DNA from 2 places in the Allobranchiibius sp. GilTou38 genome. Region 2 is predicted to be linked to the other one. Evidence: riboswitches for the same ligand, from Rfam matches in the RefSeq annotation. Region 2 holds a riboswitch; the other holds the start of a gene.
What was found. A riboswitch is a leader RNA that binds a small molecule or an ion and turns the genes downstream of it on or off. The one in region 2 is predicted to bind S-adenosylmethionine.

Region 1 (4,217 bases), on a different contig from region 2:
CGGCAGCGGGAGACCGCCGTCCCTGGCACCCTTGGTCGGGCGCGCGGCGGGCGTCTTGCGTGGTGCCGGAGGGCGCCGGGACGCCGGACGCTTGCCACCGGACGCGCGCTGGCGCGACGTGGTGCTGCTCGGGGCTTGACGGGTCGGCACGGGCACAGGCTAGCCGTCAGTCACACCTGTCACAGGCGCCCCACGCGGAGAACCGCCCGGAATCCTCAGCCCCCGTCGCTGCGCGGACGGCCGCGCCGAGGCAGGGGACGGGCCGTCCTGGGCAGCCGGCCACGCTTGCGCAACGCCTCCCGGATCAGCATCTCCACCTCGGCGTTGACGCTGCGCAGCTCATCCTGGGCGAGCCTGGTCAACGCCTCGTGGACCGCCGGATCCAGACGAAGCAGCAACGACCGGCGCGCGGGCGGACGCTGCGCGCCGAGGTGGCCGGGGTCGCCGGAATCGGCGGCGTCGGCGTCTTCGCTCGGCGGATCGGAGTCGCTCATCGACCGATCCGTCAGTGGTAGAGGCTGCCGGCGTTGACCACCGGTGTGGCGCGCTGGTCACCGCACAGCACGACCAGCAGGTTGGACACCATCGCCGCCTTGCGCTCCTCGTCGAGGTCGACGATGTTCTCGCCCTCCAACCGGGTGATGGCCATCTCCACGATGCTCACCGCACCCTCGACGATGCGTTCACGGGCGGCGATGATCGCGGCGGCCTGCTGCCGCTGCAGCATCGCCTGGGCGATCTCCTGGGCATAGGCGAGATGGCTGATCCGGACCTCGAGCACCTCGCACCCGGCGACCGCGATACGCGCCGCGACCTCGTGGGCGAGCTGCTCGGACACCTCGTCGGTGGAGCCGCGCAGCGACGTGCCCGTGCCGCTGGGGTTGTCGTACGGATGCGTCGTCGCGACGTGCCGCAGGGCCGACTCGGACTGCACCCGGACGAAGTCGCCGTACGACTCGACCGAGAACGTGGCCTTGGCCGTGTCGGCAACCTGCCACACGACGATGGCGGCGATCTCGACCGGGTTGCCGTCTGCGTCGTTGACCTTGAGGGCGTTGGTCTCGAAGTTGCGCACCCGCACGGAGATGTTGCGGCGGGTGGTGAGGGGCAGCACCCAGGTCAGGCCCGCGTGCCGCGCCGTCCCGATGTAGCGGCCGAAGAACTGCACCACCCTGGTCTGACCCGGCTGGATCACGACCAGCGGGGTGGCGACCAGCGCGGTCAGTACCGCCAGGACCACGCCGACCGCCGGCAGCCCCGCGACGAAGCTCCGGACGGCCACCGCCGCCAGGACGAGCGCGACCGCCAGCGCGAGGAAGCCGTTGACCGACCAGGCACGTCGCTCGGCGACGTCGACCCGCCGCCCCTCGTGGCCCACCGGTCGCGTCGACGGCGGTTGCACGGTCGGATCGGCACTGTCCGACGCGGGATCCTCGGGCCGCAGTTGCTGTGACATGACGTCCTCCTCGGTTTAAGTGATATCACTTTAATAGCACTTAAACCAGGCGGGCGGAAGCCCTTCGCGCAGGTGAGAGGACCGCAGCGCATCCTCCGCGGTGCGACCGGTCCACGATGCGGATCGCGACATGACGACCGGACACCGCATCCGTTAGCCTCGTCGCAGGTCAAGAGTCTCAGCGTCAAGCCTCGGCTAGCTGAGCGGCAACCCTCCTCCGCGGTGGGGTGCTCCGAGTGACGACCCGGCCACGCCGCATCCGCCGCGTGGCAAGCGCGGACCGACGTATCGGCATGCTGCCGGCGACCGCTGGTCCCACGGCGAGAGGCTGCCCGTGACCGTCCAGGCAACACATACCCAGCACGACACCGCGACCCCTTCCAGCACCGAGAGCGGCACGGCCGTACCCCGCGAGCCCCGCGCCGCACTACGCGTCGTCCGCGACCTTCCGCCCCACCGCCTGCCCCAGGTGCAGGCCCACCTGCCGCTCACCGTGGCGCACGAACTCGGGGTGCCCACCGTGCACCGAACTGTCGTGGACGCCGCGAACTTCGACCACGGGGCGACCACCCCCGCGCTGGTCAGCGTGCGCGATGCCGTCGATGCCGCACTGCCGACGTACGGCTCGGTGCACCGGGGCGCCGGCCTGCCGAGCCGGGTGACCACCGGCTGGTTCGAGCAGGCGCGGGCGACCGTGGGCGAGTTCGTCGGAGCGCGCCCCGACGACGAGGTCGTCTTCACCCGCAACACCACCGACGCCCTGGCCCTGCTGGCGCACTGCGTGCCCCGCGGCACCCAGGTCTTCGCCTGGGAGTCGGCCCACCACGCCGCACTGCTGCCCTGGGGGCGGTGCAACTGCACCCGCCTCGCGGTCCCGAACAGCGCCTCCGACGCCGCGCAGCTGTTGCGCTCGGCGCTCGCCGCGAGCGACGCGCGCGGCAAGCTGGTCGTCATCACCGGCGCGTGCAACGTCACCGGCGAGGTGTGGCCGGTGCGCCAACTCATCGCCACCGCCAGGGAGTACGGCGCGCGCACGGTCATCGACGCCGCGCAGCTGGCCCCGCACCGCGAGATCGACCTCGCCGACCTCGGCGCCGACTGGGTCGCGTTCTCCGGTCACAAGCTCTACGCGCCGTACGGCGCCGGGGTCCTCGTCGGCCGACGCGACTGGCTGGACCTCGCATCGCCCTACCTGCCCGGAGGCGGCGCCACGGCGCGCGTGCGTCATCAGCGCGTCACGTGGCATTCCGGCGCGGCCCGTCACGAGGGTGGCACGCCCAACGCCGTGGGTGCCATCGCGCTCGCCGCTGCGTGCGCGACGCTGCGCCGGCACCACGAGGAGATCGAGCGCCACGAGGCCGCCCTCGCCGATCAGTTGCGGACCGGGCTGCGCTCCATCCCGGGAGTCCGCCTGGTCAGCGTGCTCGGCGAGGACCGGCCCAACGTGGGTGTGGTGACCTTCACGGTCGACGGGTACGACCCGGCGCTGGTGTCGTTGGTGCTCTCCGACGAGTACGGCATCTCGGTGCGCGACGGTCGCTTCTGCGCCCACCTCTTGTGCGACAGCATCCTGGGCGACGGCTCCACCGCGGTGCGGGCGAGCATCGGCCTCGCGACCCGCGCCCACCACGTGGGCCGCCTCGTCGACGGCGTACGCCGCCTGGTCGAGGCGGGACCCACGCTGGACTACACCTACGACGAGTCCACGGGCTGGACCGCAGCCGACGACCCGCGCGACCTGTCGGTCCCCTGCCCCTGGTGACGGGCCGCGGACCCTCCCCGGCGTCCTAGCGCAGTCGGACGCGTGCCCAGACGGCCCGGTGGTCGGTATCGGCGACCGTGACCCTCCCGGACGCCACGACGTCGAAATCGCGCACGAGGATGTGGTCCAGTGCGATGAACGGCGGGAACGACCGCCCGTTCGGCCACGTGCGGACCCAGCCGCTGCCGGTGGCCCGTTGAGCGTCGGTCATCCCTGCGATGGCCCGGCGGAAGGCGGGCATCGCGGTCGAGGCGTTGAAGTCGCCTGCGATCACCAACGGCATGTCCGTCGGCTGACGGGCGCGCCAGCCACGCACCTCGTCGAGACCGGCGCGCCATCGGGTCGTGAGATTCGGCAGCGGGGCGTAGGTGTGCACGCCCCTCAGGAGGTAGGCGCCCTCCGGGGTCTGCACGCGCGCCACCGGCATGCCCGCACCGTCGTACGGCACGAAGGAGCTCTCCTCGGTGAGCGGATGGGCGCTGGCGATCACGGTTCCGCGGAAGTCGGTGCGCGTCCGACCCACCCGGTGCGGCAGGAGGTTGCGCAGACCCGCAGCATCGAGACGTTCGAGCGCATCCGGTGTGACCTCCTCCAGCACCAGCGTGTCGACGTGGTGGGCCCGGACCGCGGCCATGATGGGGGCCGCCGACGCCTGGCCGAACTCCATGTTCGAGGTCATGATCACCTCGTCGCCGGGCCGGCTGTGCACTGTGTGGGGCACCAGGGTCGGGACCGCGAGCGCCACAGGGACCGCGGCGATGAGCAGCAGACCCACCAAGGCGATGAGCATGGGCCGCGTCGGCCCGACCACGGCGGTCACGCCGACGCCGGCGACGAACGCGGCTATCGCGAGGGTGCCGAAGAGCGGGAAGATCGACTGCACGATCGGGGCGACCCCGTCGGCGTCGATCCAGCGGGCCGCCATGCCGCACGCTGCGATCAGCGCCATCAGGCAGAGCACGACGAGGGCAGCGTACTTCAAGAACATTCCTTCATCTT
Region 2 (4,217 bases):
ACGACACCCCGCAGGCACAGTGGAAGGGCTGATCTGATCTCCGAAGTACCTCCCATCCCTCCTCTTGGTCCGCTGCTGGGCGCCGGTGACGCGGCCCGCCGCGCCGGTCTGCGCCGGATGCGGACGGTGGCGCTCGGGCTGCTGCTGCTCGCGGCGGTGATCTTCGTGCTCACCCACGGTCATGGGGGAGTCTGGGGTTACGTGAACGCAGCGGCGGAGGCGGCCATGGTCGGCGCCGTCGCCGACTGGTTCGCCGTCACCGCCCTCTTCCGACACCCCATGGGCGTGCCCATCCCGCACACCGCGATCATCCCGGAGCGCAAGGACGCCATCGGCGCGAGCCTCGAGGACTTCGTGGCGGAGAACTTCCTCACGCCCGACACGGTCCAGGAGCGGCTCGCAGCGGCGCAGATCCCGGCGCGGGTGGGGCGGTGGCTCGCGGTGCGCGACAACAGCGTCCGCGTCGTACGCACGGCAGCGCCGCCGCTCGCGCGCGGGCTGGAGTCCATCGACGACCGCGAGGTGCTGGAACTGCTCGACCGACTGGTCCTGCCCCGGCTGAGCAGGGAACCGATCGCCCCGGTCGCCGGGCACCTGCTCGAGGGCATCCTGCGCGACCGGTCGCACACGTCGCTGGTCGATCTCGGGGTGCGGGAGCTGCACGACTGGGTTGCGGCCAACCCCGAGACCATCGTGGCGATCCTCGGCTCCCGGGCGCCCTGGTGGTCCCCTAGGTGGCTCGACGACACGGTGACCTCCCGTATCCACCTGGAGATCCTGCGATTCCTCGCCGACGTGCGTGACGACCCGGAGCACCAGACCCGGCAGGCGCTGGACCACCTGCTGGGGCAGCTCGCCCACGACCTGCAGCACGACGAGGCGACGATGGCCCAGGCCGAGTCGCTGAAGGAGCACCTGCTCAAGCACCCCTCGGTGCCGAGCACGGTGCTGGCCCTGTGGGCCTCGGTGCGTACGGCGATCGTCGACGGACTGCGCGACGAGGACAGCGACCTGCATGCACGCCTGTCACGCGCGCTGACCGATGCGGGGGAGCGGCTCGGGACCGACGAGGCCCTGCGCGACTCCATCGAACGCCGCCTCGAGAGCATCGTCGGCCACGTCGTCACGACGTACGGGCGCGAACTCACCTCGGTGATCACCACCACGATCGAGCGGTGGGACGGCAAGGAGGCGGCGTCGCGGATCGAGCTGCACGTGGGGCGCGACCTGCAGTTCATCCGCATCAACGGCACGATCGTCGGAGGCTTGGTCGGGCTGCTCATCTACACGATCGCCCAGCTGCTCTGACCTCACGGCCGTCCGCGGATCTGTGGTGTCGGCGTCACGAAAGCGCTGACGACCGTCGTCCGTATACCGAGATTCACCCCGCGCCGGCCTTGGGGTGTCATAACCTCACGTTCTAGGTCATGAGTGCCAGCGTCAGGCCCCGGCGTGCTGGCCGGCAACCCTCCTCCGCGGTGGGGTGCCCCGGGTGAAGACCTGGCCGGTGGATGCCGATCGTCCCCCGGCAAGCGCGGATCGTGGGCCCCCCGCCATCCGCTGCAGCGTCGGCGCAGTGCGAGCTCGCCGGTGCCGCACCCTGCGTCACGAAAGGCGACACGATGACCGACAGCCCCGGCTGGTCCTTCGAGACCCGTCAGATCCACGCCGGCCAGGAGCCCGATGCGGCCACCACCGCACGCGCCCTGCCCATCTACCAGACGACGTCGTACGTCTTCCCGGACACCGACCGCGCGGCCAAGCTCTTCGGCCTGCAGGAGTTCGGCAACATCTACACACGACTGATGAACCCGACCACCGACGTGGTCGAGCAGCGCCTGGCCAACCTCGAGGGCGGGGTCGGCGGGCTGCTGGTCGCCTCCGGCCAGGCCGCAGAGACGCTGGCGATCCTCAACATCGCCGAGGCCGGGGACCACATCGTGGCCAGCCCGTCGCTCTACGGCGGCACCTTCAACCTGCTGAAGTTCACGCTGCCCAAGTACGGCATCGACGTGACCTTCGTGGAGGACACCAAGGACCCGGAGAGCTGGCGCGCAGCCGCCCAGCCCAACACCAAGCTCTTCTACGGCGAGACGATCTCCAACCCCAAGATCGAGATCTTGGACATCGAGGCCGTCGCGAACGTCGCGCACGAGCTCGGCGTACCGCTGGTGGTCGACAACACCGTCGCCACGCCGTTCCTGCTGCGCCCGATCGAGTACGGCGCGGACATCGTCGTGCACTCGGCGACGAAGTACCTGGGCGGGCACGGCACGGCGATCGCCGGCGCGATCATCGACAGCGGCAACTTCGACTTCGGCAAGGACCCGGAGAAGTTCCCCAACTTCAACACCCCCGAGGAGAGCTACCACGGGCTGGTCTACGCCCGCGACCTCGGCGTAGGAAGCCCGCTCGGCGCCAACCTGGCGTTCATCCTGAAGGCACGGGTGCAGGGTCTGCGCGACCTCGGGTCCTCGATCTCGCCGTTCAACGCGTTCCTGATCGCGCAGGGTGTCGAGACGCTCAGCCTGCGCATCGAGCGGCACGTACAGAACACCCGCGCGGTCGCGCAGTGGCTGCAGCAGCAGGACCAGGTCGAGTCGGTGCGCTGGGCGTCGCTGCCCGGTGACGAGTACTACGAGCTGGCACAGAAGTACACGCCGCTCGGCTCCGGCGCGGTGCTGGCGTTCGAGATCGCCGGCGGCGCCGAGGCGGGCAAGACGTTCGTGGAGGCACTCACCCTGCACAGCCACGTCGCCAACATCGGCGACGTGCGCTCGCTGGTGATCCACCCGGCGTCGACGACCCACTCTCAGGGCAGCGACGAGGACCGGCTGCTGGCCGGTGTCACGCCGGGTCTGGTGCGGCTCGCGGTCGGACTGGAGCACATCGACGACATCCTGGCCGACCTCGAGCAGGGGTTCGCGGCCGCCAAGTAGGCACCCGTCGTACGACGATCCGCCGCCGCTCCCGCCTCGGGACGGCGGCGATTCGCGTCCGACCCCGCGTCGGAGGGACGCGCCGCCCGGCCGTGTGGCAGCGTTCGCCGAGTGGACGACCTTGAGCGCAGAACGATCAGGCACCGCGCGGTGTCGGCGGAGCTGGCCTCGTGGTCCGACCGCGAGCTGGCGGCCGCGCTCGAAGGCGGTGAGCTCGGCGGCACCGGGATCGGCGGCTCCACGATGCGCATCAGCGTGCTCGGCACATCGGTGTTCGTGAAATCGGTCGTTCTGACCGAGGCCGAACGCCGTCCCGGCTCGAACCGACCCACCGGCAACGTCTTCGATCTGCCCACCTGGTACTCGTGGGGAGTGGGCTCCGCCGGGTTCGGAGCGTGGCGCGAGGTGGCCGCCCACGAGATGACCACCAGGTGGGCGCTGGCGGGTACCTGCGCCGACTTCCCGCTCCTGCACCACTACCGCGTTCTGCCGAGTCCACCTTCCGAGGCGACCCCGGGGCAGCGGGACGACATCGAACATGCCGTCCGGTTCTGGGACGGCTCCCCGGCGGTTCGACGACGGCTGGAGGCGATGGCGCGGGCCTCGGACGCGGTCGTCCTGTTCCTGGAGTACGTCCCCGAGACCGTGCGTCAGTGGTTCACGAGGCAGTTGGGGGGCGACGCGCCGACCGCGGAGGCCGCGTGTGCGCTTCTCGAGCACCAACTGTTGGGAGCAGTCCGCTGTATGCGGTCTGGCGGACTGACCCACTTCGACGCCCACTTCCGCAACCTGCTGACCGACGGCGACCGCGTCTACGTATCCGACTTCGGTCTGGCGGCGTCACCGTCGTTCGACGTCACCGAGCCCGAGCGCCAGTTCCTGCAGCACACGGTCGATCACGACCTCGCCTACGTCGTGACCGAGCTCGTCAACACCATCGTCACCACCGTGATCGCCCCTCCCGGCCCGGTCGAACGGAACGACTACCTGCGACGGTGCGTCCGTGACGGCTCCGCCGTCGGACTGCCCGCACCGTTGGGGTCGACGGTGTGTCGCTATGCCGCGATCGCGGTCGTGATGAACGACTTCCACTGGGAGCTGTACGCCGGCCGCCCCAGGACGCCGTACCCCGCGCATCGCATCACGCAGGCCCTGACCGCCGCAGGCGTGCTTCCCTGACGTCCCGGAGACGAGGCGTTCCGCTGAGTACGACGAGCCGTCGCCGCCGCCGTGCGCCACCTAGGGTGGCCGGATGAGGGAGCCCTGCCGGGTCGTCGT

Region 1: it holds a riboswitch for S-adenosylmethionine, as region 2 does, so the genes downstream of both, JOB34_RS14375 (aminotransferase class V-fold PLP-dependent enzyme) here and JOB34_RS09135 (bifunctional o-acetylhomoserine/o-acetylserine sulfhydrylase) in region 2, are expected to answer to the same signal.

The regions. Positions count from the first base shown of each region.
Region 1 is NZ_JAGEKN010000010.1:33,903-38,119, forward strand. Features, by position in the region: gene JOB34_RS14365 (hypothetical protein) at 216-494, opposite strand; gene JOB34_RS14370 (SPFH domain-containing protein) at 506-1,456, opposite strand; SAM riboswitch class IV at 1,624-1,738, shown strand; gene JOB34_RS14375 (aminotransferase class V-fold PLP-dependent enzyme) at 1,791-3,218, shown strand; gene JOB34_RS14380 (endonuclease/exonuclease/phosphatase family protein) at 3,244-4,200, opposite strand.
Region 2 is NZ_JAGEKN010000006.1:859,618-863,834, reverse strand. Features, by position in the region: gene JOB34_RS09145 (hypothetical protein) at 1-32, shown strand, start outside; gene JOB34_RS09140 (DUF445 domain-containing protein) at 118-1,308, shown strand; SAM riboswitch class IV at 1,424-1,541, shown strand; gene JOB34_RS09135 (bifunctional o-acetylhomoserine/o-acetylserine sulfhydrylase) at 1,623-2,939, shown strand; gene JOB34_RS09130 (serine/threonine protein kinase) at 3,051-4,118, shown strand; gene JOB34_RS09125 (DUF4185 domain-containing protein) at 4,192-4,217, shown strand, end outside.